DNA from 2 places in the Mesorhizobium sp. M0676 genome. Region 2 is predicted to be linked to the other one. Evidence: riboswitches for the same ligand, from Rfam matches in the RefSeq annotation. Region 2 holds a riboswitch; the other holds the start of a gene.

Region 1 (14,529 bases), on a different contig from region 2:
GACGGTGCTGCCCGATGGCCCCGGCCAGTGGCTGGCGGTGGTTGGTTTGGGGTTGATGCCGGTGGGTGCCGCCTTCTACGCCTGGGATATCGGCGTCAAACGAGGCAACATCCAGGTGCTCGGCGCGGCAAGCTATGCGGCGCCACTGCTGTCGACATTGGTGCTGATCGCGGCGGGCGTTGCCGAGCCGTCGCTGCGTATCCTGGCGGCCTGCGTACTGATCACCGGCGGCGCGGCGCTGGCGGCGAAATCGCTGTTCGTGCGGAAGCCGGCGACGGGTAGAGCAAGCGCATGACGATGCCGTTTGCCGGCGGCATCGACGCCAATGCCAACGCCACATTGATTTTTTCGCTGGTGGCAGCGGTGATCTACGCCTTCACCCTGGATATGCGGCCGACGCTGGCCCGCTCGGCGGCAAAGACGCTGGCCGTGGCCATGCTTGCGGCGCTGGCCTTCATGCAAGGTGGGCAGCTGTTGCTCGTCGCGGCGCTGGCGCTCAGCGCCGTCGGCGACGCCTTCCTGTCGCGTGACGGCGAAAAGGCCTTCCTCGGCGGGCTGGCCAGCTTCCTTGCGGCGCATGTCCTCTATGTGCCGCTCTTCCTGCGCGGCGGCGGCGGGCTGGATGTGCTCAGCACCGAGACATGGCGCGGCGCCATCGCGCTTGCCATGGCGGCCTTCGCAGTCGTCATGCTGGCGGCGCTCTGGCGCCGTGTCAGTCCCGGCCTGCGGGTGCCGATCGCCGTCTATATCGCGGCCATTCTGGCGATGGGCATCTCGGCGTTGACGCTCGACAATCCGTGGGTCATCGGCGGCGCTGTTATGTTCATGGCATCGGACGGGCTGCTTGCCGCGGAGAAATTCCTGGTTCCGGCAATAGCACCCTATCGCGCCGGCATCCGTTATGCGGTCTGGGTGCTGTACTATGCCGCCCAGCTCTGCATAACTCTTGGTTTTCTTCTGGCCTAAGGCTGCCAGCCCGGCTCGGCCATTTCAAACGCGGCGAAGTCGAAGCCCGGCGCCACGGTGCAGCCGACCAACGTCCATTCGCCGAGGCTGCGCGCTGATTGCCACCAGCCGGCCGGCACTACGATCTGCGGCCGCTCGCCCGCCGCAAGTTCAATGCCGAGCACCTGCTCGATCACCTGGTTAACCTTTGGACTGCCTTCCTCGCACATCGACAGCGCCAGCGGCGCCCCGGCATGGAAATGCCAGACCTCGGCCGCGTCCTTGACCCGGTGCCAGGCCGAAATCTGGTCCTGTTCAAGGAGGAAATAGATCGCCGTCGAATGGCCACGCGCGCCACCGGCGCCGTCGCGAAAGGTCTCGGCATACCAGCCGCCTTCCGGATGCGGCTTGAGGCCAAGCATGGCGATGATTTCAGCGGCGCTGGTCATGGCTGATCCCGGAACGATGCTCAGAAATTGTCCTTGCGCTTGCGGATTTCCGCGAACACTTCGGCGTCGGAGGCCTCCTCCATACCGAGATGCTTGCGGATCGCCGGGTCGTGCCAGCGCAGGAACGGATTGGTCGACAATTCCTCGCCGATCGTGGTCGGCAGCGTCGCCTTGTTGTCGGCGCGCAGGGTCTCGATCTTGGCGGCGCGTTCCCTGAGCGCCGAATTGGTCGGGTCGACGGTCAACGCAAAGCGGGCGTTCGAAAGCGTATACTCATGGCCGCAATAGATGACTGTGTCCGCCGGGAGTGCGGCGAGCTTCTTCAGCGACTCATACATCACCGGCGGCTTGCATTCGAACAGCCGGCCGCAGCCGAGCGCGAACAAAGTGTCGGCGGTGAACGCCACTTTCGAGGCCGGAAAATGATAGGAGACATGGCCCGCAGTGTGGCCGGGCGTGGCGATGACATCGATCCGCTCGCCGCCGAGATGGACGACCGAGCCTTGCCCGACGGTCTCGTCGATGCCGGGGATCTTTTCCCTTTCAGCCTCCGGTCCGACGATGCGCAGCTTGAAGCGCTCCTTCAGTGCCAGATTGGCCTCGACATGGTCGACATGGTGGTGGGTGGTCAGGATCATCGTCGGCTTCCAGCCGGTACGCTCGATAGCGGCAATGATCGGCGCTTCTTCGGGAGCGTCGATAATGGCGGTCTCGCCGCTTTTCGGGTCATGCACCAGCACACCGAAATTGTCGCTGCGGCACATGAACTGTTCGACTTCGACGGGCATTGGCATCTCTCCATCTGTTGGCGCAGACATAGGGCGCTTGGCCCCCGATGTCACTCTAGCTTTGCAGAACGTGGCGGCTTTGTTGAACTTGGGCGGCATCGCAGCTACCGTCCCGCGCATGCATTCCGATATCGTCGATCTCCGCTCCTTCTATTCGACCACGCTCGGCCGCCTGGCAGAACGCTCGATCACCATGGCGCTGTCGTCGATATGGGCAACAGTGCCCAACGAGCGGCTGGTCGGGCTCGGCTACACTCTGCCGTGGCTGGAGCGGTTTGGCACCGATGCCGAGCGGGTGTTTGCCTTCATGCCTGCCACGCAAGGGGCCGTCGTCTGGCCGGCGAACGGACCGACGGCGACGGCGCTGGTCTTCGACGAGGAACTGCCGCTGGTCGATTCCTGCATCGACCGCATGCTGCTCGTGCATTCGCTCGAACATGTCGAAAACCCGCGCGAGACGCTGAACGAGATCTGGCGGGTGCTGTCGCCGGCAGGGCGCGTCGTCATCGTCGTGCCCAACCGGCGCGGTGTCTGGGCAAGGTTCGAGCACACGCCGTTCGGCAGCGGCCGGCCGTTCTCGCGCGGCCAGCTGACAGAATTGCTGCGCGAGGCGAATTTCACACCGGCTGCCTGGTCCGACGCGCTGTTCTTCCCGCCATCGCCGCGGCGCTTCATGATGCGGTTCCACAATGTGCTGGAGCGCGCCGGCCGGCGGTTCTGGCCGATCTTTTCCGGCGTCATCGTGGTCGAGGCGCAGAAGCGGCTCTATCAGGGCGTGCCGGTCGCGCAGCGCGCTTCGCGCCGTGTCTTCGTGCCGGTGCTGTCGCCGCACGGCGCCACCCGGCTTGGCCGCCGGGCGGAAGGGGTGACATCGACGACGCGTCAGGTGACACCTTCGTGATCATCATGAAAACTGGTGTTGCGTGGGTTTTTCCCACCTATCTGTCGCAGATGCATTCGCGGTCCGTTTGAGCGGCGGATGCCTTCAAGTCTCTCCATCTGGTTTCAGCAACGCTTCTGAACGCAAGGACCTCGTGCATGGCTGATCAACCGGACAAGTCCGCCACCGCTCAGCCGGTAACCGTCGAAGCCAGCAGCCTGCGCGATCAGGTGGCGACGATAAAACGGGCGCTGATAGGCTCACCGGTGCGCAAGTGGCTGGTCTGGACGTCGGTCGGCATTATGGCGGTCATCGTCGCGACGTCGATCGGCCAGGTTCTGCTCAACCGCTGGAACCAGCCTTTCTACGATGCGCTGGCGCGTCGCGACATGGCGGCCTTCCTGCATCAGCTGATGATCTTTGCCGTGATTGCCGGCACGCTGCTGCTGCTCAACATCGCTCAGACCTGGCTCAACCAGATGATCCGGCTGAAGCTGCGCGAGGCGCTGACGCTCGACCTGATCGACCAATGGATGCGGCCGGCGCGGGCCTTCCGGCTCGCCAATGCCGGCGCCATCGGCGTCAATCCCGACCAGCGCATGCAGCAGGATGCTGCGCATCTGTCCGATCTGTCGACGGACCTCGGCGTCGGCCTGCTGCAATCCTTCATCCTGCTGGTGTCGTTCGTCGGCGTGCTTTGGCAACTCTCGTCGGGCTTCGTCTTCCACATCAACGGCTGGTCGCTGGCGATACCGGGCTACATGGTCTGGGCCGCGTTCCTCTATGCCGGCATCGCCTCCTGGCTGAGCTGGCTGGTCGGGCGGCCGCTGATCCGCCTCAACAGCGACCGCTACACCCGCGAGGCCGAGCTGCGTTCCGGGATGGTGCGCGTCAACGAGAATGTCGACGCCATCGCGCTCTATCACGGCGAAGCCGATGCCAAGAGACGGCTCGAAATCGACCTTGGCACGGTGCTGGGCGCGATGCGAAACATCTACAAAGCGCAGATCAACCTGTCCTGGGTGACCGATACCTATGGCTGGATCACCGTGGTGGCGCCGATCCTTGTGGCATCGCCGGTCTATTTTTCAGGCGATATCAGCTTTGGCGGGTTGATGATGGCGGTCGGCGCCTTCAACCAGGTGCACTCGTCGCTGCGCTGGTTCATCAACAATATCGGCGGCATCGCCGACTGGCGCGCCACGCTGATGCGCGTTGCCGACTTCCGCATTGCGCTCGATGAAACCGATGTGCTGCACGACAAGGAAAAGCGCATCGAATTCGGCGATAACGCCAATGGCAGCCTGACCTTCGAGAAGCTCCAAGTGGCCTCGCCGGAGGGCTGCACCAAACTTTCAGACAGCCATGTCGAGATCCATCCCGGTGAGCGCGTCATGATCACCGGCGACCCAGGCGCCGGCAAGACATTGTTCTTCCGCGCCATTGCCGGCCTTTGGCCCTGGGGCAGCGGGCGGATCGGCTTGCCGGCCGGAGAAACGCCGATTTTCGTGCCGCGTGTTCCGTATTTTCCTGCCGGCACGTTACGCGAAGTGCTGCATCCGAATGGCTCGGCGCCGGCTGGCGATGCTGATTTTGGGGCGGTGCTGGCCGAGGTCGGCCTCGAGCGGCTGTCATCCTCGCTCGACCGTTCCGCACGCTGGGAGCGTGAACTCAACGATGACGAACAGCGGTCGCTGGCCTTCGCCAGGCTGGCCTTGCGGCAGCCGAAATGGGTGATCATCGACGAAGCGATGGACGCGTTCGATGGTCCTTCGCTGCGAAGGGTACTGTCCATGCTGGAGAAACGCCTGCCGGAAACCGCGATCCTCAACATCGGGCGCGGACTGCACAATGGTCATTTCTTTCCACGCGCATTGAACATCGTGAAGGATACGGGTGCTGCGCCACTGAAACCCGCCCGAGTCAGGACCGGCGCCATCGACCCGCCGCCGAAAGCGGCCGTGCGGCGAAAGAAGTAGAAGGGGCTTTATTTCGCCGCGATCGCGGCGAAGATTCACGGGTCGAAACGTCCGTGGTGCGGCCATGCTCGATGCGCTCAGCCTGCTTGCCTGCCTTGCCTGCACCACGCCCGTGGCTGCCCCGGCCGTTGCCGTGGATGTCGAACTGGTGCTGGCCGTCGACATCTCACAGTCGATGGACGAGAGGGAGTTCGCGCTGCAGCGCGCGGGCTATGTCGAGGCGCTCAGGCATCCCGATTTCATCAAGGCCGTGCGCTCGGGAACCACCGGGCGCATCGCGCTTGCCTATTTCGAATGGGCGGGCGTCGTGCGCGAGGATGGCGTCATCGCCTGGCAGGTGATCGACAGCGCAGAGAGCGCCAGCGCCTTCGCCGACAGAATAGAAGCGCGGCCGTTCCGCAGCTTTCGCGGCACCTCGATTTCCGGTGCGCTTGCCTTCGGCGCCGGGCTGTTCGAGGGCACGGGGTTCGATGCGCCACGCAGCGTCATCGACATTTCCGGCGACGGTCCCAACAACACCGGGCCGCCCGTCGCCACGACACGCGATGCCGCTGTAGCCAAGGGTATTGTCATCAACGGCCTGCCGATCCTGATCAGCCCGTCGCCGACCTTCAGCCATCTCGACCAGTATTATGACGACTGCGTCACCGGTGGGCCCGGCTCCTTCGTGTTGCCGATCTATGCGGCCTCGGAATTCGCCACCGCCATACGCCGCAAGTTGATCCTGGAGGTGAGCGGCATCGCCGATGCGACCGTGGTCCCGATCGATGCCGCCGCACCCATGGACTGCCTGCAGGGCGAACGCGACCGGCGGCTATATTCCGACCCATATCTGCCGGAACTCGACAAATGAGGTTTGAGGCAGTTCGGAGGGGAAAGCCGCTGCGCGGCTTGTCGGCAAACTTCAGGCCGGCCGTGCACCGTATTTGTCGCGAAATTCGGCATAGAGATCGCGGCGCCAGCGCCGGCCGCCGACATAGCCACGCAACAGCTGCGGCAGCGAATAGCCAAGCGCCTTCGACGACCGGTTGGCCATATAGCCGGAGAACGCCTGCGAAACCCTGCCCTTGAGTGCATCGGCGATGAGCTGCCGGGCGATCATGTAAGGCGGAATGTAGGGGTAGCGGTCGGCGATATAGGGGTGCTTGTCGATCAAGCTCGCATAGGCTTCGACATAGCCGTCCCGGCGACCGGAGATCGAATTCTCCGAGTTGTACTTTTTCCAGTCGATCACTTCGGACAGCTGCGCGCCGCTGCGACGGGCAAAGCGCAGCAACAATTCGCGATCCTGCATGCGCGTGACGTCACTATCGTAGCCGCCGATGGCCAGCAGCGACTCGCGCCGGGCGGTGATTGCCGACCCGGCAATGAAGATGGTCTGCGCGACAAGGGCCCGCTCCAGCGAGTCGCGGCTCAGCAGCGCCTCGCGGTTGACGCAGTTCGTGCGGCGATTGCCCTTCAGCGACACGAAGGAACTGATCAGCACTTCGAGCGAGGGATTGTTGTCGAACTGCTCCAGCGTCCGCGCCAGGCGATCCGGCAAATAGACGTCGTCGGAATCGAGGAATGTCACCACCGGCGCCTGCGCCCGCTCGATGCCGGCATTGCGGGCGGCATTGGCGCCGCGCCATTTCGAGCCAACATAGATCAGCCGTGGATCGCGGATTTCGGCAAGTGCGGCTGCCGTACCGTCGGTCGAGCCGTCATCGACGACAATGTGTTCGAACCGGGGAAAATTCTGCGCCAGCACGCTCTCCACGGCGCGCACCACCTTGCTGCGGCGATTGTGCGTCGGTGTGATCACCGAGATCAGCGGAGCGAGGTCGGTTGCCTTGGACATGTTGCTTCGATTGTGCCCCGAAATGCCTGGAGGCCGGAGGTTTTGATGGTCGCCGTCCAAGCCTTACCCCGGGATGGCATTCGATTCGACGCTACAAAAAACCAGCGGCAATGTCATCACAAACTGTTGAGCCAGGACGCCGGTAAGCCGGCCGATTACCCCAGACGTAATCGACCGATGGCCATCATGTCTGCAGATTGCGCCAACGAAGCCGGTCGTCGGGCTTCGATCTCACAGGGAGTTCAGCCATGGCCGCCTACGCCGTCGCCCATATGCGTCAAGTCACAATGGGCCCGCAGATTGTCGAGTATCTGCAGAGGATCGACGCCACATTGGAGCCGTTCGGCGGCCGCTTCCTTGTCCACGGCGGCGACATGGACGTGGTCGAAAACGAATGGCCCGGGCATCTGATCGTCATCGAGTTTCCGGACAGGGCGCATGCGTGGGGCTGGTACGATTCATCAGCCTATCGCGAGATTCTGGCCTTGCGCACCGACAACTCCCACGCCGATGTGATCATCGCCAATGGCGTTCAGCACCCGCACAAGGCGACGGACGTGCTGGAATAGGGGCAAACTACCGCTTCAGCAAGAACACCGCTTGCTGGCCGAAGAAATTCCAGAACCACCATGGCATCGACAGGCCGATCTTCTGGCCGTTGCCGTCGAGCGCGGTGGCTTTCTCGACCGAGGCGCCGAGTTCCTCGACCAGATTGACGAAGTCGCGGATGGTGCAGAAATGGATGTTGGGCGTGTCGTACCAGGAATAGGGCAGGTCCGCGGTCACCGGCATCCGGCCCTTGACGAACAGCGACAGCCGCACCCGCCAGTGGCCGAAATTGGGGAAGGAGACGATGGCGCGGTTGCCGATTCGCAGCAGCTCGTCGAGCACCAGCTTCGGGTTGCGGGTCGCCTGCAGCGTCTGTGACAGGACGACGAAGTCAAAACCCTTGTCCGGATAGAATTCGAGGTCGGTATCGGCATCGCCCTGGATGACCGAGAGACCGCGCGCCACGCATTCATTGACGCCGCGCTGTGACAGCTCCAGCCCGCGGCCGTCGACCTGCTTGGTCTCCTGCAGGAGTTCGAGCAGCAGGCCGTCGCCGGAGCCGACATCGAGCACCCGCGACTGCGGCGGTATCAGGTTGGCCACGACTTCGAGGTCGACGCGCTGGCTGCCATTGACGCTCATGAGGCGAGCCCCCTTGCGCGGGCCGCCGAGCCGATGAAGCCCTTGATGGCGGCAAACAGTTCGGGTTCATCGAGCAGGAAGGCATCATGGCCGCGGTCGGTGTCGATCTCGACGAAGGAGACGGAGGCGCCGGCGGCGTTAAGCGCATGCACGATCGAGCGGCTCTCCTCGGTCGGGAACAGCCAGTCCGAGGTGAAGGACACCAGGCAGAAGCGGGTCTTGGTCCCGGCAAAGGCATCGGCCAACCGGCCGCCATGGTCGGCGGCGAGGTCGAAATAATCCATCGAACGGGTCATGTAGAGGTAGGAGTTGGCGTCGAAGCGGTCGACGAATGTCATGCCCTGGTGGCGCAGATAGCTTTCGATCTGGAAGTCGGCGTCGAAACCGAAGGTCAGCGCTTCGCGGTCCTGCAGATTGCGGCCGAATTTCCGATGCAGGGCGGCTTCCGACAGATAGGTGATGTGGGCGGCCATGCGCGCCACGGCGAGCCCCTTTTCCGGGCGCTTGCCGTGCTCGAAATATTTGCCGCCATGCCAGTCCGGATCGGCCATGACGGCCTGCCGGCCGACCTCGTGGAAGGCGATGTTCTGCGAGGAATGGCGTGCGCCTGTGGCGATCGGCAGGGCCGAGAAGACGCGCTCGGAATAGCACGATGCCCATTCCAGCACCTGCATGCCGCCCATCGAGCCGCCGAGCACGCAAAACAGCTTCTCGATGCCGAAATGGTCGACCAGCATCAATTGCGCCCGCACCATGTCGCGGATGGTGATGATTGGCAGGTCGAGGCCGTAGGGCTTGCCGGTGGCGGGATTGGTCGAGGCCGGACCGGTGGAGCCGAGGCAGCCGCCGATGACGTTGGAGCAGATGACGAAGAAGCGGTTGGTGTCGATGATCTTGCCGGGACCGATCAGCACTTCCCACCAGCCGGGCTTTCCGGTCACCGGATTGGTGTTGGCGACATGCTGGTCGCCGGTCAGCGCGTGGCAGACCAGGATGGCGTTGGTGCGGGCATCGTTGAGGGTGCCATAGGTCTGGTAGGCGATCTGGAACGGCGACAAAAGCGTGCCGGCGTCGAGCTTCAGCGGCTTGTCAGGGCCAAAACGCAACACCGGGCTCGACGGGCTGTCGGCCTCGTTGTTGGTTTTTGTAGCGCGGAGCGCGGCCATGTGACTCTCCTTGCCCGCCGTCAGGCAATAAAAAAACCGGCAATGCGATCGCAAAGCCGGTTACGTCACGCAAACGGCCCTTTAGCGAGTTGTTTAACGTGGCTGCAAGCCGACCGGCCAAATCACCACGGAACTGTTGCGTTCTTCTAGAACTCGTGCGGCCCGGCGTCAACGGCCAGCTATTGCCCGCCTCTCGACATTCGCGGCTACGGCTTGTATTTCCGCTGCGGCCTCCGGACGGAGGCATTCTCGATGGATTTGCGACATGGACAAGACAGCGGACAAGGCACGGCCGACTCCCCGCGCGGGCATTATGGACATCGACGCCTATGTGCCGGGCAAGAGCACGGCACCGGCCGGCGTCGCCAAGGTCCATAAATTGTCGTCGAACGAGAACCCGCTCGGCCCGTCGCCGAAGGCGATCGAGGCCGCGCGCGAAGTGGCTGCCAAGCTCGATGTCTATCCCGACGGCACCGCCCGCCGGCTGCGCGAGGCGATCGCCGAGGTGCACGGCCTCAACCCGGCAAACATCATCTGCTCCAACGGTTCCGACGAGATACTTGGCCTGCTGGCGCAGACCTATCTTGCGCCAGGCGATGAGGCGATTTTTACCGAACATGCCTTCATGGTCTACAAGATCTACATTCAGTCGGCGGGGGCCAAGCCGGTTGCTGTGAAGGAAACCGAGGAGCGCGCCGACGTCGACGCGATCCTGGCCGCGGTGACGCCGCGGACCAAAATCATCTTCCTCGCCAATCCCAACAACCCGACCGGCACCTATCTGCCGTTCCAGGAGGTCCGCCGCCTGCATTCCGCGCTCCCGGGCAACGTGCTTCTGGTGCTGGACGCGGCCTATGCCGAGTACGTCAGGCGCAATGACTATGAGGCAGGTATCGAGCTGGCGGGCAGCGCGCAGAATGTGGTCATGACCCGCACCTTCTCCAAGCTCGGCCTTGGCGGCGCGCGCATCGGCTGGATGTATGGCCCACTGCACATCGTCGATGCCATCAACCGTGTTCGCGGCCCTTTCAACGTTAACGCAACAGCGATCGAGGCCGGCATTGCCGCCATCCGCGACCGCGCCCATGTCGAGCGCAGTTCGTTGCACAACGAGACCTGGCTTACCTGGTTGAATGAAGAACTGACGAAGCTTGGGCTGCGCGTGACGCCCAGCGTCGGCAATTTCGTCCTCATCCACTTTCCCGACGACAAGAAGCATTCGGCTGAGGCGGCGGACGACTACCTCACCCAGCGCGGCTATATATTGCGGCGCGTTACCGGCTATGGCTTTCCCAATGCGCTGCGCATGAGCGTCGGCACCGAAGAAGCCAATCGCGGCGTCATCGATGCCCTCACGACATTCCTGAAAAGCTGAAACAATGACTTCACCGATGTTTGAAAAGATCGCGCTGGTCGGCATCGGCCTGATTGGCTCGTCGCTGGCCCGCATCATCCGCCGCGAGGGCCTGGCCCGCCATGTCGCCATCGCGACGCGCAGCCCGACCACGCTGGCGCGGGCGAAGGAGCTCGGTCTTGGCGAGAGCTACACCACCGACGCCAGGGAAGCGGTCCGCAATGCCGACCTGATCATCGTCTCGGTGCCAGTGGGATCGTCGGGCGAGGTGGCGCAAGAGATCGCGCCGGCGCTGAAAAAGGGCGCCATCCTCACCGATGTCGGTTCGACCAAGGCCTCGGTCATTGCGCAAATGCAGCCCTATGTACCGGACGGCGTGCACTTTATTCCGGGGCACCCGCTGGCAGGTACGGAGAAATCGGGCCCGGATGCGGGTTTCGCCGAGCTGTTCGAAAACCGCTGGTGCATCTTCACGCCGCTGCCGGGAACCGATCCGGCCGCGCTGGAAAAGCTGTCGGAATTCTGGCGGCGCTGCGGCTCCAACATCGACACGATGGACCCGCAGCATCATGACATGACGCTGGCCATCGTCTCGCATCTGCCGCACATCATCGCCTACAACATCGTCGGCACCGCTGACGATCTGGAATCGGTGACCAAGTCGGAAGTGATCAAATATTCGGCTTCCGGTTTCCGCGACTTCACCCGTCTGGCCGCCTCCGACCCGACCATGTGGCGCGACGTGTGCCTGCACAACAAGGATGCCATCCTGGAAATGCTGGCGCGCTTTTCGGAGGACCTCGCCTCGCTGCAGCGGGCGATCCGCTGGGGCGACGGCGACAAGCTGTTCGACCTGTTCACCCGCACCCGGGCCGTTCGCCGTTCGATCATCGAGGCCGGCCAGGATATCGACGCGCCGGATTTCGGCCGGCAGGCGGTCGAGCACCCGGTGAAAAGTTAAATCTGTTTCAGACGGGCCAGGTCGCCGCGACCATGGCCATTGTCTCGGCCCGGTCCGGCGCGCCCAGCCGGCCGCCGAAGCGCTGGCATTTGAGCGCGGCCGCCGCGCTGGCAAAGCGCAAGGCCTGCTCGATAGGCATGGCTTCGGCAAGCCCGACGGCAAAGGCACCGTGAAACACGTCGCCGGCGGCAAGCGTGTCGACCGCCTTGATCTTCGGCGCCGCGATGTGGCGCACGCATCCGGCGGACCGGTCATGCCACCAGCTTCCCGCGGCGCCGCCGGTCACCGCGACAAAGGCGTCTGTGCGGCTGGCGAGGTCGGCGCAGGCGGTTTCGGGATTCAGCGCGTGGCCGCAGACGATGCGTGCAGCCGTCTCCGAAGCGACGATGTGCGACGCCAGCGGCAACAGACGCTCCAGCACCTCCAGCGGCGCCGTGTCGGCGTCGAGGATTGCCGGGCAACCGGCGTCGCGCGCGGCGGTCAAGGCAAGAGCGGCGGCGCCCGGCCAGCGCACATCGACCAGCACGGCATCGAAGCCGGAAAGATCGGCGACAGGCACCGCCTCGGGGTCGGCCTGCGCCTTTGGGTCGTAGAAGGGCACGATGATGCGCTCGCCATGAGCGTCGACCAGGATCGCGGCCAGCGCCGAGCGGGCGCCTTCGACGCGGCGGACAAAGTCGCAATCGACGCCCTCGGCCTCGATGCCGGCCAGCAATTGGTCGCCGACGGCATCGTCACCTGCACTTGCCCACAGGAACACCTCGGCGCCGAGACGGCGGGCGGCGCAGGCAGCACTTGTCGCCATGCCCGAGGCGATCTGGATGCCGTCCGAGGCGATGAACTTGCCCTGATGCGTGGGCAGGGTTTCGACGCGCAGGATGGTATCCAGCGTCAGCGCGCCAACGCTCAGCAGTTTCACCGGTCGGTTCATGCGTCGGCTTGCTCGAGCATGATCTCTCCCCAAAAGCCGTTGCCGCTCTTTGCGATCATGCTCTATCTCTTTGTTTTAACGCAATTCCGGACGGAAAACTGCTCACACTTTTCCTGGAATTGCTCTAATCGAGCGGCTTGATCTTGCCCAGCGGAATGAAGCCGAGCGAGACCTTGCCCTTCACCACCTTGAGCGGCATCGACGGTTCGTTGCCGAGCAGCGCCAGACCGGCAAAGCCTTGCTCGATCTGGCTCTTCTGCTCGGGGATTGCGGTGGCGAGGATTGCCGCCACGGCTTTGGGATCCTGCAGCTTGATCGTCAGGTCGGCATTGACCTGGCCGTTGGCGTCGACCGACACCGGGCCGGAGACGGTGATGCGCGCGGTTCCCGACGACAGATCGAGCTTGTGGATGCCGACCGCCTGGCCGCGCAGGCTCCTGGCCTGCGTCTTCATCAGCGCGACGCCGTTCTTCAGCGTCGCGTCGCCGCTGCCGTCGAGCGGCGGCAGCACGCGCCCGCCGATCGCGTCGGCGTCGATCTCAAGATCGGTGAAGCTTCCGGTATAGCCAAGGTCCTGACCGTCCGGCCGCAACTCGCCCGCCGCCGTTCCGGCGCTGAACAGTGAAACCGGGTCGGTGTCGTCGGCCGGATCGGTCTGGCCGGACAAGCTCTCGGCCTGCAGCGAAATGCTGCGTGGCAAGGGCCAGGAGAGCTTGGCATTGGCCTGCAGATTGTCCCAATCGATCCATAGCGGCGCCATCCCCGGCACCGAGGTGCGCAGCGGCCCACGCAACTCGGCGGCAGGCGACAAAGGCCGGATGAGCTCTGCAACGAAGTTGAAGCTGCCTGCCGAGGCGGCAACGTTCCTGGCGTCGTCCTCGTAAGCCAGATTGTCACAGGAGATGGCAAAACTCAGGGGGTAGCCGCTGACGGTGAGGTTGGCGCAGCCGGCCTCGATGCCTTTGTCCTTGAGCGAGGCCACCGCCTTGTCGGCTTCGCTGCTGACGCGACCGGCGACATAGAACCAGACCGCGCTGTAGACGCCGAACAGCATAATGACCAAGGCAGCGAGCCACATCAGCCGGCGGCGAAACTTCGACGGACGCTCGTCACTTGACGTCATGCTGCGGCTTTCATTAACGCGGGCGTGTTGCGGGTGGACTGTGGCTTACGCAACAAGCAAAAAGAACAGAAGAGCACCGATTCCGATGCGGCGGCGTCACTCTCGTGCAATCAGGCTTGGCGATATGGGCGATTTTTGGGTTTTTGGCTACGGCTCGCTGATCTGGCGACCGGGATTCGCGCATGTCGAGACACGGCGCGCGCGGCTTTACGGCTACCGCCGGTCGCTGTGCGTCTATTCCTTCGTGCATCGCGGCACGCGCCAGCGGCCGGGCCTGGTGCTAGGCCTCGACCGTGGCGGCTCCTGCATCGGGCTGGCCTTTCGCGTGCCCGGCGAGCTGCGCGATGAGGTGCTGACCTATCTGCGCGAGCGCGAATTGGTGACCAGCGTCTACCTCGAGCGTGTGCTCGATATCAGCCTCGACGGGAATGGGGCGGCCGCGGGAGAGAGAGTGAAAGCGGTCGCCTATATCGTCGACCGCCAGCATGAGCAGTATGCCGGCGGGCTCGACCCCGCGCATGCGGCAGGTGTTATCCGTGGCGCCGTCGGCCAGTCCGGAAACAACGAGGACTATGTGCTCAACACGCTGCAGCATCTCGCGGCGCTGGGTATCAGCGACCACTGGCTGGAAGAGGTGGCGAAGCGGATCGCCTCGTGAGCCAGTGGACCACGGCGAGCCTGCAGGCGAAGCGCTCGCGCCTTTGTGAAGCGCTGGCCCGCTGGAAAAATTGGCTGAGGCCTTTGACCTCGGCGCGGCGAGACCTAGCTTAGCTGCGGCCCGGAGCATTCGGGTCCCCCGCCGCCAGCCCACGGAGCCCCGTCTTGCAAAAACGCCGTCTCGGTCAAACCGACCTTTCCATCGCGCCGCTGGTTCTGGGCGGTAATGTCTTCGGCTGGACCGCGGACGAGAAGACCTCCTTCG
Region 2 (14,529 bases):
GCATGCGCGTGCCCGACATTTCGGGCGGCGACGGCGATCCGCGTGACGTGACGCAGGAGCCGGCCGACAATTCGTGGCGCGAGCTGGTGGCGCTGCTCGGCACCATCGAGCCGACCGAGCTGATCGACCCGACCATCGGCGCCGAGCGGCTGCTCTACAGGCTGTTCCACGAACATGGCGTGCGCGTCTTCGGCGGCGTGCCGGTCGCCGACCAATGTTCCTGCTCAAGGGACAAGATACGCGGCATCCTCGAGGGGTTTTCCGCGCAGGAGATCAAGGACAGCACCGAAGATGGCGGCATCCACGTCGCCTGCGAGTTCTGCTCGAAGCAGTACGACTTCGACCCGGCGGAGTTTGCAACTCAGTAGCATCTCTTCCTTCTCCCCGTATAGTGACGGGGAGAAAACCCCTAATTCACCGTCCGTCGGGTCCCCGGCAGATCCAGCGAAAACGCGGGAATAGCGACGTCGAACGTCTCGCCCTTTTTGTTGCGCATGGTGTAGTGGCCGACCATGAAACCGGAGGGCGTCGAGAGCGGGCAGCCTGACGTGTATTGATAGCTGTCGCCGGGATTGAGCTCAGGCTGGTCGCCGACCACGCCGGCGCCGCGCACTTCCTCGACCCGGCCGCTGCCGTCGGTGATGTGCCAGTAACGCGCCATAAGCTGCACGAAATCGTCCGACTGGTTGTCGATCGTCACCTGGTAGCCCCAGACATAACGGTTCTCCGCCGGGTCCGAGCGGTCCTCCAGGTAGAACGGTCTGACCTGCACTTCGATGTTGCGCGTGACGGCGCGGTACATGGGCTGCTCCGGTTGCGCAGCAGGGAACATTTGTCGCGCCATGCGGTTTGATACGCGCAGAGCGGCATGTCCTGCCAGCCTCAAAGCGCAGTGCCGACAAACAATGTCATTTAAGTGACACATGACAATGTTGGTGTGCGCAAACCTTGCCGGCGACTCAAGGCCCATCTGTCGACTGACAAAGCAGCCGCGAGCGGCCTTTCCGGAGTGACCAGATCTCGATGGAACTAGCTCTCACAGCCGCCTTCGCTTCCTCCGCTTTGCTTCTTTCCAATCTCGCCAGCATCCTGCTTGCTTCGTCGAAACTGCAAGCGCGTCGCCTTATCCCTCCGCCGTCCGGCGAGCAGCCACCGGTCTCGATCGTCGTGCCGTCGCGCGGCGTGGAGCCGTTCACACAAGAGACGCTGCAGCGAGCCTTCTCGCTCGACTGGCCGCGCTACGAACTGATCTTCTGCGTCGCTCACGCCGACGATCCCGTCGTCAAACTGATAAACAGGGCGATCGTCCTGTTTCCCAACGTGCCGGCCCGGCTGCTGATCGGCGACGACCGCGTCAGCAGCAACCCGAAGCTCAACAACTGCGTCAAGGGCTGGGAAGCGGCGCGCTATCATTGGGTTATTCTGGCGGATTCCAACGTGCTGATGCCAAGGGATTACGTCCAGCACCTGATGGCGGCCTGGCGGACCAATACCGGGCTTATCTGCTCGACGCCGATCGGCTCTCGGCCGGATGGCTTTTGGGCCGAGGTCGAATGCGCGTTCCTCAACACGCTGCAGGCGCGCTGGCAATATGCCGGCGAGGCGCTCGGTCTCGGCTTTGCCCAGGGCAAGAGCATGCTGTGGAACAAGCCGATGCTCGATACCAATGGCGGTATCCGCGCGCTGGCCGCCGAGATCGCCGAGGATGCTGCTGCAACCAAGCTGGTCAACGGACTGGGCCTGCACGTCAATCTCGTTGCCTCGCCTTTCGAGCAACCACTGGGGCAGCGCCGACTTGCCGACATCTGGTCGCGCCAGGCGCGCTGGGCGCGGTTGCGCCGCGTCACTTTCCCGCTGTTTTTCGCACCCGAGATCCTGACCGGCGTCGCCGTGCCGTTGGCGTTGGCGCTGGTGGCGGCCGCAAGTGCCGGCATCAGCCTGCCGGCCACGGTGTTGGCCGTGCTGACGGCGGCCTACATTCCCGAATGCGCGCTGGCCGCGGCCAAGGGCTGGCACCTGTCGCTGCGCATGGTCCCGGCGATGATGGTGCGCGACATGATGCTTCCCGCCATCTGGGCGCGCGGCTGGCTGAGCGGCGCCGTCGACTGGCGCGGCAACATCATGACCATCGGCACCAAGACGGCCGAACTGGAAGAGGTTTCGTCGGGAGCGTGACGCCTCGCGGCCTATCCGGCGGCCTTCAGCGCCTGCGCAACGTCCTCCAGCAGATCGTCCGTATCCTCAAGACCGACCGACAGCCTGAGCGTTCCCGGCCCGATGCCAAGCTCGGCGCGAGCTTCGTCGCTGAGGTTCTTGTGCGTGGTGGTCGCCGGATGGGTGATCAGGCTCTTGGCGTCGCCGAGATTGTTGGAGATCAGCACGATGTCGAGCGCGTTCTGCAAGGCGAAGGCCGCCTGCTTGCCGCCCTTGACGTCGAGGCAGATCAGCGTCGATCCGCCCGTCATCTGCTTCTTGACGATGTCGGCCTGCGGGTGGTCGGCGCGGCCGGGATAGATGACGCGGGCGATTTCCGGCCGTCCTGCCAGGAAATCCGCGATCTTGGCCGCGCTTTCCGTCTGCTGGCGCACCCGAACCGGCAGCGTCTCCAGGCCCTTGAGCAGCGTCCAGGCGTTGAACGGCGACAGGCTCGGGCCGGTGTGGCGGAAATAGTCGTGCAAATTCTCGTCGATCCATTTCTTGTCGGACAGGATGATGCCGCCGAGACAGCGTCCCTGGCCGTCAATGTGCTTGGTCGCGGAGTAGACGACGATATGGGCGCCGAGCTGCAAGGGCTTCTGCTGCAAGGGCGTGGCAAAGACATTGTCGACGATCAGCCTGGCGCCGATCGAGGTGGCGAGCGCCGCCACCGCTGCGATGTCGACCACTTCCAGCGTCGGATTGGTCGGGCTTTCCAGGAAGAACAGTTTCGTGTTCGGCCGCACCGCCTTTTCCCAGTTGGCGATGTCGGTGCCGTCGACCAGCGTTGCCTCGATGCCGTATTTCGGCGCCAGCGTCTCCACCACCCAGCGGCAGGAGCCGAACAGCGCGCGCGCCGCAACGATATGGTCGCCGGCTTTGGCGCTGCACAGGAGCGCTGCCGACACCGCCGCCATGCCGGACGCCGTGGCGCGCGCATCTTCGGCACCCTCCAGCGCGCACATGCGCTTTTCGAACATGTCGACAGTAGGGTTGGCATAGCGCGAATAGATGAAGCCCGGCTCCTCGCCCTTGAAACGGGCCTCGGCAGCCTGCGCCGTCTCGTAGACATAGCCTTGGGTGAGGTACATCGCTTCCGACGTCTCGCCGAACTGGGAACGCAGCGTTCCCCCGTGCACGAGTGCGGTCTGAGGTTTCCAGTTACGCTTCTTGGTGCTCATCGCTTTTGTTCCAGACACAAAAAAACCGGCCGCGAAAGTCGCAACCGGTCCATATGGCCTTGCGGCCCGACGGTCCTTTAGCGACTTGTTTAACGTGGCTGCAAGCCGACCGGCCAAATCACCACGGGATAACGACCCTTTAGACCTCACCTGCGCTTGCGTCAATTGCCGGCTTCATTAAGAGGTTTGTACCAGGCAGGTTCCGCAATAATATCCAGCGGTTTTGCGGCAAGAACCTGCCACAAAGAGACCGACCTTGGAGCGGAGCCAGCCTTTTGCGGCAGACAGGCATTCTTCCCGATCAGGACATTTCCGCGCTGTTTCAGTCCGGCGCGCTGAAGTCGCCGCGCGCGCTCGATGTCGACCAGGTGCAGCCGGCGAGCCTCGATCTCAGGCTCGGCGACAAGGCTTTTCGCGTGCGCGCCTCCTTCCTGCCGGGTCCCGATCATCTGGTGGCCGACAAGCTTCACCGGCTGAAATTGCACGAATTCAGTCTCGCCGAGGGCGCGGTGCTGGAAACCGGCTGCGTCTACATCGTGCCGCTGCTCGAAAGCCTGGCGCTGCCCGCAAACGTGTCGGCCTCGGCCAACCCGAAAAGCTCGACCGGCCGGCTCGACATCTTCACCCGGGTGATGACCGATCGCGGCCATGAGTTCGACAAGATCGCCCCCGGCTATCACGGGCCGCTTTATCTCGAAGTCAGTCCACGCACCTTCCCGATCGTCGTACGCGCCGGATCGAGGCTGTCGCAGATCCGCTTTCGCACTGGCAACGCGCTGTTGTCGGAGGCAGAACTGAACGAATTGCACCGCGCCGAGATGCTGGTGGCGACCGAGCCGCCCAACATTTCCGGCGGCGGCATTGCGCTGTCGATCGATCTTGACGGCGACCAGAACGGCCTGGTCGGCTATCGCGGCAAGCATCACACCGGCTTGGTCGATGTCGACAAGCGCGCCGCCCAGGATGCCGTCGATTTCTGGGAGCCGCTCTACAAGAGCGGCGCCGGCGAACTGGTGCTCGACCCGGACGAGTTCTACATCCTGGTCAGCCGCGAAGCCGTGCACGTGCCGCCGCTCTACGCCGCCGAGATGACGCCCTTCGATCCGCTGGTTGGCGAATTCCGTGTTCACTATGCCGGCTTCTTCGATCCGGGCTTCGGCCATTCGGCCTCAGGCGGCACCGGCAGCCGGGCGGTGCTCGAAGTGCGCAGCCACGAAGTGCCGTTCATCCTCGACCACGGCCAGATCGTCGGCCGGCTGGTCTACGAACACATGCTGAAGCGGCCGCAGGCGCTTTACGGCACCGATCTCGGCTCGAATTACCAGGCGCAAGGCCTCAAGCTCTCCAAGCATTTCCGCCCCGCCGGCTGAGCCTTCGATCACCGTCAGGCAAAATACTTGCCTGCGCTGCCTCACCATGCTTGGCTGCCTTTCGGTGGCCGGCAAGAGAACGGCGCGCAAGGGGAACCAAAATGCAGATTTCAAGATGGATCATATCGGCAGCGGGCGCTGCCATGCTGGTGATATCGGCCGGCTCGCTGGCTGAGGCGCAGGAGAAATTGAAGATCGGCACCGAGGGCGCCTATCCGCCCTTCAACACCATCACCGCGGACGGCAAGATCGAGGGCTTCGACATCGACATTGCCAATGCGCTATGTGCGCAGATGAAGGTCGAGTGCGAGATCGTCACCCAGGACTGGGACGGCATCATCCCGGCGCTGCAGGCGAAAAAGTTCGACGCCATCATCGCCTCGATGAGCATCACCGAGGAGCGCAAGAAACAGGTCGCCTTCACCAACAAATACTACACGACGCCGCTGGCACTGGTGGCGCCGAAGGACAGCGACCTCACTTCCACCGAACCGGCAGCCCTTGCCGGCAAGACGGTGGGCGCGCAGGCCTCGACCACCCAGGCCGACTATGCGCAGGACGCCTATGGCAAGGCCGGCGCCGAGGCGAAACTCTACCCCACCCAGGAAGAGGCGATCACCGACCTGCAGAACGGCCGTCTCGATGCCGTCATCTCCGACAAGTTCGTGCTGATGGACTGGCTGAAGAAGGCGAGCGAAGGCTGCTGCAAGCTTGTCGGCGACGTCAAGGGCACCGAGACCCAAGCCGGCATCGCTGTCCGCCTGGAAGACACGGCGCTGCGCGACAAGCTGAATGCGGCGATAGACGCCATCGTCGCCGACGGCACTTACAAGAAGATCCAGGCCAAGTATTTCGATTTCGATATTTATTGAGGTTGGAACTGCCAAATCTCCCCCCTTGAGGGGGAGATGGCCGGCAGGCCAGAGGGGGTCGCTGCGCATAGAATGCCAGCGCCTCTCAGCCGCGGAAGACTTTAGCGCTCCACGCGCAACGACCCCCTCTGTCGCCTTCGGCGACATCTCCCCCTCAAGGGGGGAGATTACGCTCTCAAAGCGCCTTCACCGCCACCTTCACCGGCTGCTCAATCTCCAGCGGGTTGCGCAGCGGCAGGCCGAAATCCCCGGCCTCGATCTCGAACACGTCGCCGGCCTGAGTCTTGATGCCGTCGGCAAAGGACAGCGTCGCCGTGCCGAACATGTGCACATGCACGTCGCCCGGCTGGCGGAAGGCCGAATATTTGAAGTGATGATGTTCGAGATTGGCGATTGTGTGCGACATGTTCGCTTCGCCCGACAGGAACGGCTTTTCCCACAGCAAATTGCTGTCGCGATAGATTCGCGATGAGCCCCTGACGTCGGCCGGCAGGTCGCCGATCAGGATTTCCGGCCCGAACGAGGCGTTGCGCAGTTTGGAATGTGCCAGGAACAGATAGTTCACCCGCTCGGTAACATGATCGGAAAACTCGTTCGACAGCGTGAAGCCGACGCGGAACGGCGCGCCGTCGTCGCCGATGACATAGATGCCGGCGATTTCCGGCTCCTCGCCGGCGTCCTGCGCAAAGGCCGGCGACATCAGTGCGGCGCCCGGCGCCACCGCCATGGTGCCGTTGCCCTTGTAGAACCATTCCGGCTGCACGCCGGTCTGGCCCTTGGCCGGCTTGCCGCCTTCGAGCCCCATGCGGAACATCTTCATGGAATCGGTAAGCTGCTCCTCGCCGCCATCGCTGAGCTTCTTGTGCATGGAATCGCGTGTCGCCGCCGAGCCGAGATGGGTCAGGCCGGTGCCGGTCAGATGCAGATGCGCAGGATCGGGATGATTGATCGGCGACTCCAGCCGGCCCTTCTTGTAGATGGCGTCGAGGTCTATCGCTTCACCGAACCCCTTGCGTTCGATCAGCGCGGCGAGGCCCGTTCCGGTGCGCGCGGCTTCCAGGGCCAGCGAATAGACGCTGCGGGCGCCGTTGATGATCCTGGTCTTGCCGCCGCCATTGCGGGCGACGACGCGGATGGTCTCGGCGTCGTCGAGGATCTGGGAGATTAGCATGATGAAATCCTCTCTCATGTGCTCGGCCTTGGATGCCTCTTGGCAAACCTTGACCTGCGCGGCTCGGACCTAGCGGCGCCACGGGTTGAACTCTTCGTCCGGATTGCGCTCGCGAGCTTGATCCCTCGGGGGACTTCTTATGCCGACAATTTGCCGGCTGCGCCGCGATCGTATGCCTCCTGCTTGCCTCGCCTGAAGCTTGTCAGGCCTTGTTCTTGTTGTAGACGTCGAAGATCACGGCGCCGAGCAGCACCAGGCCTTTGACCACCTGCTGCCAGTCGACATTGACGCCCATGATCGACATGCCGTTGTTCATCACGCCCATGATGAAGCCGCCGACGACCGCCCCGATAACCTGGCCGACGCCGCCCATCGCCGAGGCGCCGCCGATGAACACTGCGGCGATGACATCGAGCTCCGAGCCGAGACCCGCCGCCGGCACCGCCTGGCCGAGACGAGCCGCGATGATCAGGCCGCCAAGCGCCGACAGCACGCCCATATTGATGAACACCATCAGCGTCAGCCGCTCGGTGTTGATGCCCGACAGCTGCGCCGCCTTGGGATTGCCGCCCATGGCGTAGATGCGCCTCCCGATGGTCATGCGCTTGGTGACGAAGACGAACAGCGTGATCAGCACGCCCATGACCAGCAGCACCACGGGCAGGCCGCGGTAGCTGGCAAACTCATAGACCAGGAACAGCGCCAGCGCGCTGGCGACCAGCGTCTTGACGACGAACAGGGTGAAGGGCTCGGCCTCATAACCATGGCGTTCTCGTTTGCGCCGGGTGCGGACCCCGAAATAGGCATAGGCGAGCACGGCGATCAGCCCCAGCACGACCGTCGTCATGTGCAGGGTCACGCCGCTGCCCATGATGGTCTTGCCGGCTGCGTTCACGACCGGCGGGACGAGCGTCAGTGGGCCGATCACATCCGGGATGAAGCCGGAGCTGAGCATCTTGAAGTCGTCGGGAAGCGGACCCACCGACGAGCCGCCGCCAAGCAATGCCTGGCAAATGCCGCGGAAGATCAGCATGCCGGCCAGCGTGACAATGAAGCTCGGTATCCGGTGATAGGCGATCCAATACCCTTGCGCGGCGCCGATCAGGCCACCCGCGACCAGGCAGACGATCGAAACCACCAGCGGATTGCTCAGCGGTCCGAGCTGCCAGATAACCATCATGTTTGCCGCCAGCGCGCCGATGAAACCGGCGACCGATCCGACGCTGAGGTCGATATAGCCCGATACGATCACCAGCAGCATGCCGAGCGCCATCACGATGATGAAGGAGTTCTGCTGCACCAGATTGCTGAGATTGACCGGCTTGAACAACGTCCCCGACGTGGTGAACTGGAAGAACAGCATGATGACGATCAGGGCTATGATCAGTCCGTATTCGCGTAAATTCGTCGCCAGCGCCGAGACGGCGATGCGCGGGCGCTGTTCGTCGGCGACGTTGCCCTGCGGGGCGGGGGCGCTTTCGGTGCTCATGCTGCTTTTCCTTCTCCCCGGACGATGGCGCGCATTATCTTTTCCTGGCTTGCTTCCGCCGCCGGCATTTCGCCCACCATGCGCCCTTCGTTCATGACGTAGATGCGGTCGGTAATCCCTAGCAATTCCGGCATTTCCGACGAGATGACCACGATCGCCTTACCCTCCGAGGCAAGGCGCGCGATGATCGTGTAGATTTCATACTTGGCGCCGACATCGATGCCGCGTGTCGGCTCGTCGAGGATCAGCACGTCAGGGTCGGCAAACAACCATTTCGACAGCACCACCTTCTGCTGGTTGCCGCCGGAAAGATTGCCGGTCATCTGATAGACGCTGGACGCACGGATATTGGTCTTCTTGCGATAGTCGTTGGCGACCGCAAGTTCGCGCATGTCGTCGATCACGCTGTGGCGCGACACGCCGTCGAGATTGGCCAGCGTAATGTTATGCTTGATATGGTCGATGAGGTTGAGGCCGTAGGTCTTGCGGTCCTCGGTGACATAGGCGATGCCATGTTGGACCGCCTTGCTTACCGACGAGACATCGACCGGCTTGCCCTTGAGCAGCACTTCGCCGGTGATGCGGCGGCCATAGGAGCGGCCGAACAGGCTCATGGCGAATTCGGTGCGGCCGGCGCCCATCAGCCCGGCGATGCCGACCACCTCGCCCTTGCGCACATTGATGTCGATGCCCTTGATCACCTGCCGCTCGGCATGGAGCGGGTGATAGACCGACCAGTTCTTCACCTCGAACACGACTTCGCCGATCTTGGGCTCGCGCGGCGGATAGCGGTCGTCGAGCGAACGGCCGACCATCGAGGTGATGATGCGGTCTTCCGAAATGTCCTTCTTGGCCAGCGTCTCGATAGTGCGTCCGTCACGGATGACGGTGACCTTGTCGGCGACCCGGTTGATCTCGTTGAGCTTGTGCGAGATCAGGATCGAGGTCATGCCTTGTCGCTTGAATTCGAGCAGAAGATCGAGCAGCGCCTGGCTGTCTTTCTCGCTGAGCGACGCGGTCGGCTCATCGAGGATCAAAAGCTTGACGTCCTTGCTCAGCGCCTTGGCGATCTCGACCAACTGCTGCTTGCCGACGCCGATATTGGTGATCAGTGTCTTGGGGTCCTCCTTGAGGCCCACCTTCTTCAACAGGGCAGCGGTGCGCGCCTCGTTGGCATCCCAGTCGATGACGCCGTATCGGGCGTTTTCGTTGCCGAGGAAGATATTTTCGGTGATCGACAGCATCGGCACCAGCGCTAGCTCCTGGTGGATGATGACGATGCCCTTGTGTTCGCTGTCATGGATACCTTTGAACTGGCATTCCTGACCCTGAAAAATGATCTGGCCGTCATAGGTGCCGGCGGGATAGACGCCCGACAGAACCTTCATCAGCGTCGACTTGCCGGCGCCGTTCTCGCCAACCACGGCGTGGATCTCGCCTTCCTCGACGCTGAGGTTGACGTTCGACAGCGCCTTCACGCCGGGGAAGGTCTTGGTGATGTCGCGCATCTCCAAAATCGTCGTCATCAGGGCAAGCTCCTCCTGTTGCATGTCGCTCAAAATTGCTTGCGGTTTGAGACAACGACATGCACGCAAACTAATTCCGGTAGAAACAATACGGGGGTCGCTTGTGAACGGAAAGGGGTCCTGCGTCGCGCAGGACCCCTGTCTTTATAAACGGATTACTTCAGTTCGTCGGCCTTGATGTAGCCGGAGTCGACGACCAGTGCCTGGTAGTTCGACTTGTCGACCTCATGCGGCGTCAAAAGGATCGAGGGAACGACCTTGACGTCGTTATTGTAGGTCTTTTCATCGAGGCCGTCCGGCTTGCCGCCCGAGAGCACCTTGTCGACGAGTTCGACGGTGGCCTTGGCCAGTTCGCGGGTGTCCTTGAACACGGTCGAGTATTGCTCGCCCGTGATGATCAGCTTGACCGAAGCAGTCTCGGCGTCCTGGCCGGTCACGATCGGCCACGGCTGGGCGTCGGTGCCGTAACCGACGGCGCGCAGCGAAGCGGTGATGCCGCGCGACAGGCCGTCATAGGGCGAAAGAACGCCATCAACGCGGCTGCCGTCCGAGTAGTTGGCCGACAGAAGGTTGTCCATGCGCGCCTGGGCGGTGGCGGCGAGCCAGCGCAGCGTGCCGACCTTGTCCATGCCGGTCTGGCCGGACTTGATCTTGATCGAGCCGTCATCGATCAGCGGCTGCAGCACCGAGATTGCGCCGTTGTAGAAGAAGAAGGCGTTGTTGTCGTCCGGCGAGCCGCCGAACAGTTCGACGTTCCACGGCTTGGTGTTCGGGAAGCGCTCCTTGAGGCCCTTGACCAGCGAGTTCGCCTGGATCACGCCGACGCCGAAATTGTCGAAGGTGGTGTAGTAATCGACATTGGCGGTCTTCTTGATCAGGCGGTCATACGCGACGACGACGACGCCGGCGTCAGCGGCCTTCTGCAGCGCGTCCGACAGGGTCGTGCCGTCGATCGAAGCGATGATCAGCGCCTTCGGGCCCTTGGTGATTTCGTTTTCCAGCTGGCTGAGCTGGTTGGGGATGTCGTCCTGCGCGTACTGCAGGTCGACCGTGTAGCCGAGAGCTTCGAGCTGGGACTTGACGGCATCGCCGTCATTGATCCAGCGCTGCGAGGTCTTGGTCGGCATCAGCACGCCGACAAGACCCTTGTCGGCTGCGTGCGCCGAGTAGGTCATGGCAGCGATGCCAAGGGCCGCGACGGCGGCCAGTGTCTTGATGATTTTCACGTAAAACTCTCCCTGGTTGATGGACGCGACACCTCGGGGCTTCGCGGGCCGCGCAGTCGGACGGATGCGCCAAAGCGCTGCCGCCGTCATAATCGATCTCCGGTATCCTCCCAATCGGCCCTCAGTCCTGATTTAAATCGATACGATTTTGCTCGTCATCGACCGTCAAGTCTTGAGGACGCGCGAAAGTGTGACCCTTTGCCATAACTGTCAAATGCGATCTTCGGTGGTTGCTATACCAAAACCGGTATATGACTCGACCGGGCTGGAACAGTGGCGGAAGCGGGAAAAGGCATGGCGGCTTTACGAGGTCCTCAGGGAATTTCAAGCGGTTACGATGAATTGCCGGGCGATGGCGAGACACTTCTGCGCAGTGGCTTGAGCCTGCGTCACATGCGCATGATCGCAGCGCTGGACGATCACGGTCGGGTGAGCGCGGCCGCCCAGGTGATGAACATCTCGCAGCCGGCGGCCTCGCGCATGATTTCCGAGATGGAAGCGGTGCTCGAGGTCAAGCTGTGCGAAAGGCTGCCGCGCGGCATCACGCTCACCCCTTACGGCAAGGCGCTGGCCCGGCGCGCGCGCTCGATCCTGCTCGAAATGCGCGAGGCCGACCGCGAAATATCGGAGCTCAAGGCCGGCAAGGGCGGCTCGGTGTTTCTTGGCGCGGTGACGGCGCCGGCGATCGAACTGGCGGTCCCGGCGATCCGCGAGATACGCCGCCTCTATCCGCGCATCGAGATTACCATGCAGGTCGAGACGTCGAATGTGCTGGCGCGCGAACTGATCGCCACGCGCCATGATTTCATCATCGCCCGTGTTCCCGAAGACCTCAATCCGCGGCTGTTCGAATCCCGTGTCATCGGCGTCGAGAAGGCCTGCCTGATCGTGCGTCGCGGCCACCCGCTGAGCAATGGCCATCCTCTTAACAATGGGAGGGCGGTGCGGCTGGAGGACACCGCCGCCTTTGACTGGGTGTTCCAGTCGGGCGGGTCGCCGCTGCGCCAGGCGATGGAGAGCAATTTCCTGAACCGCAACATCGCCCTGCCGGACCGCATCCTCAACACCTCGTCGCTGCTGCTCACACTGGTCATGGTGGCGCAGTCCGACGCCATCGCCCCGGTGTCGATCCAGGTGGCAAAATTCATCCAGAACCCCGACGGACTCGCCGGCGCCATCGATGTCGTCCAGACCGAGTTTGACATCGAGGTCCGCCCCTACAGCCTGATCACGGTGAAGAACCGCGTCCTGTCGCCGGCAGCCAAGATGCTGCACGATTTTATCTTGCGGGAGGTGGGATAGGAACTGGAGCGGGTAGAGGGAATCGAACCCTCGCGTTCAGCTTGGGAAGCTGACAAGCTACCATTACATCATACCCGCATTGGCCTCTCGATATCATGACGGGCGTGCTTCGGGCAATCGCCCTTGGACAGCTCTTCGGAAACGGCTGTTGGAAACCCCGACCGATTGCGCCAGTCCGCCTGCCTTGATGCGGGCGCAGCAAGTGCGTATTCGTGGGTTTGTACCCCGAATCCGGGCACACCAATCTGGAGGCAGGCCCCTTGTCCACAGTGACGCGCTTTCTCGGTGACTCGCCCGTCAGGGTGATCGTCAAGCTGCTGGTCGTTTCGTTCCTGGTCGGCCTGGTCATGAATGCGTTCGGCTGGACGCCGATGGACGTCTTCTACCGCATCCAGGGTTTCTTCATCGATCTTTGGAACCTCGGCTTCAACGCGGTCTATCGCTTCTTGGGCTATATCCTGCTCGGAGCCGCGATCGTCGTGCCGGTGTTCATCCTGCTCAGGCTCGCGAACTACCGGAAGTGAAGCGGACCACGATCCCGAAAAGTGGAAACCGGTTTTCGGAAAAGATTGTGCTCAAACCAAAGGCCACTCAGGCAAAGTCCGACGCCACCTCGAACAGGATGGCGTGGCGCGCCGCGAGCGCTGCGACATCGGTCGAATAGCCGCCGCCGATGACACCGCAGACCGGGATGCCGAGCGCGCGGAAATGACCGATCACCATGGCGTCGCGTGCACGCACGCCGTCATCGCTGAGCGATAGCCGGCCGAGCCGGTCCTCGGCATGCACGTCGACACCGGCATTGTAGAAGACGATGTCCCAGTGCGCCTTGGCCGAGAGCTCCGGCAGGAGGACACCCAGCCGTTCGAGATAGGCGCCATCGCCGGTGCCGTCCGGCAGGGCAACGTCGAGATCGGAGGCAATCTTGCGCACCGGATAATTGCGCTCGCCATGCATGGAAAAGGTGAACGCGCGTGGCTCGTCTTTCAGGATGTCCGCGGTGCCGTCGCCCTGATGCACATCGAGATCGACGATCAGGATGTTTTTCACCGCGTCTTCGGCTAGCAGCACCAGCGAAGCGACGGCAACATCGTTGAAGGTGCAGAAGCCCGCGCCTTGCGCGCGCCGCGCATGGTGGCTGCCGCCGGCGCTGTTGCAGGCAATGCCATTGATAAGCGCCAGTCGCGCCGCCAGCACCGTGCCGCCGGCGGCGAGTTGCGCCCTGAGCGAAACGCGCGGTCCCACGGGAAAGCCGATCTCGCGCTCGATCTTTTCAGGCACTGAACACGTGATGACCTGGTCGACATAATCAGCCGCATGGGCGAGCTTCAGCCAGGAGGCCGGCGCCGGCTCGGGCATCGACAGCGCCCCGGCATGGATCAGACCCCTGATATGCAAGGCCTGCATCAGCAGCGGATATTTGCTCATCGGAAAGCGATGATTGACGGCGAAGCCGGCATCGTAGTCGGGATGATGGACGATCTGCAGGGGCATGGCTAAAGCAATTCCAGGAAAAGTGTGCAGCGGTTTTCCCGGGAGAAGCGCGTAGCGCTTCCCTTTGGGAATTGCTTAAAACCAGTACTGGGATCCGGCGGGCTCGCGCCAGAAGAACATTTCGGTTGGCCGTCACGGCAAGAGTGATTGCGCGGTGGCGGGAAAATGGGGCACATCGGCTGTTCGATCAAGCCGCAACCAGCAAGGCAGCAATCCCCTGGACACGGGTGCAACCCCAGCCGACGCGAGACCCTTCGCCGTCACCAACCGTTCGGTGCTCGCCATCGCCGTGCCGATGACGCTCGCCTATCTGACGACGCCGCTGCTCGGCATCGTCGACACGGCGGTGGTCGGGCAGTTCGGCGATGCCGCCCTGCTCGGCGGCCTGGCGGCCGGGGCCCTGGTCTTCGACGTCGTCTTCAGCACCTTCAATTTCCTGCGCTCCGGCACCACCGGCCTCGTCGCCCAGGCGTTTGGGCGCGGCGACGAAACCGAGGAGCAGGCGGTGTTCTGGCGCGCCGTGCTGATCGCGGCCGCCGCCGGCATCGTGCTTGTCGTCCTTGCGCCGCTGATCGCCATCGCCGGCCAGAAATTCATCGGCGGCGAAGCGCGCGTCGGCGAGGCGATGGGCGTCTATATCCACATCAGAATGCTCGCCGCCCCCTTCACGCTGATCAACTACGCCATCCTCGGCTATGTCCT

The links. Region 2 has a riboswitch for S-adenosylmethionine ahead of NKI35_RS08855 (O-succinylhomoserine sulfhydrylase). Riboswitches for the same ligand answer to the same signal wherever they lie in the genome.
Region 1: another riboswitch for S-adenosylmethionine. It lies ahead of metX (homoserine O-acetyltransferase MetX); the one in region 2 lies ahead of NKI35_RS08855 (O-succinylhomoserine sulfhydrylase).

Annotation. Positions count from the first base shown of each region.
Region 1 covers NZ_JAMYPU010000001.1:26,889-41,417, forward strand. The annotation lists gene yddG (aromatic amino acid exporter YddG) at 1-295, shown strand, start outside; gene NKI35_RS00145 (lysoplasmalogenase family protein) at 292-966, shown strand; gene NKI35_RS00150 (cupin domain-containing protein) at 963-1,394, opposite strand; gene gloB (hydroxyacylglutathione hydrolase) at 1,415-2,182, opposite strand; gene NKI35_RS00160 (class I SAM-dependent methyltransferase) at 2,301-3,083, shown strand; gene NKI35_RS00165 (ABC transporter ATP-binding protein/permease) at 3,221-5,041, shown strand; gene NKI35_RS00170 (DUF1194 domain-containing protein) at 5,106-5,894, shown strand; gene NKI35_RS00175 (glycosyltransferase family 2 protein) at 5,946-6,881, opposite strand; gene NKI35_RS00180 (DUF1330 domain-containing protein) at 7,130-7,450, shown strand; gene metW (methionine biosynthesis protein MetW) at 7,458-8,072, opposite strand; gene metX (homoserine O-acetyltransferase MetX) at 8,069-9,238, opposite strand; SAM riboswitch at 9,300-9,377, opposite strand; gene hisC (histidinol-phosphate transaminase) at 9,504-10,613, shown strand; gene NKI35_RS00200 (prephenate/arogenate dehydrogenase family protein) at 10,618-11,553, shown strand; gene NKI35_RS00205 (sugar kinase) at 11,561-12,484, opposite strand; gene NKI35_RS00210 (DUF2125 domain-containing protein) at 12,609-13,607, opposite strand; gene NKI35_RS00215 (gamma-glutamylcyclotransferase) at 13,732-14,265, shown strand; gene NKI35_RS00220 (aldo/keto reductase) at 14,430-14,529, shown strand, end outside.
Region 2 covers NZ_JAMYPU010000006.1:158,406-172,934, reverse strand. The annotation lists gene NKI35_RS08870 (Hsp33 family molecular chaperone) at 1-368, shown strand, start outside; gene apaG (Co2+/Mg2+ efflux facilitator ApaG/CorD) at 410-802, opposite strand; gene NKI35_RS08860 (ceramide glucosyltransferase) at 1,024-2,175, shown strand; gene NKI35_RS08855 (O-succinylhomoserine sulfhydrylase) at 2,187-3,377, opposite strand; SAM riboswitch at 3,435-3,512, opposite strand; gene NKI35_RS08850 (2'-deoxycytidine 5'-triphosphate deaminase) at 3,653-4,747, shown strand; gene NKI35_RS08845 (ABC transporter substrate-binding protein) at 4,849-5,619, shown strand; gene araD1 (AraD1 family protein) at 5,795-6,790, opposite strand; gene mmsB (multiple monosaccharide ABC transporter permease) at 6,993-8,279, opposite strand; gene mmsA (multiple monosaccharide ABC transporter ATP-binding protein) at 8,276-9,808, opposite strand; gene chvE (multiple monosaccharide ABC transporter substrate-binding protein) at 9,961-11,031, opposite strand; gene NKI35_RS08820 (LysR family transcriptional regulator) at 11,326-12,333, shown strand; tRNA gene NKI35_RS08815 (tRNA-Gly) at 12,338-12,411, opposite strand; gene NKI35_RS08810 (DUF6460 domain-containing protein) at 12,594-12,857, shown strand; gene NKI35_RS08805 (histone deacetylase family protein) at 12,925-13,827, opposite strand; gene NKI35_RS08800 (MATE family efflux transporter) at 14,045-14,529, shown strand, end outside.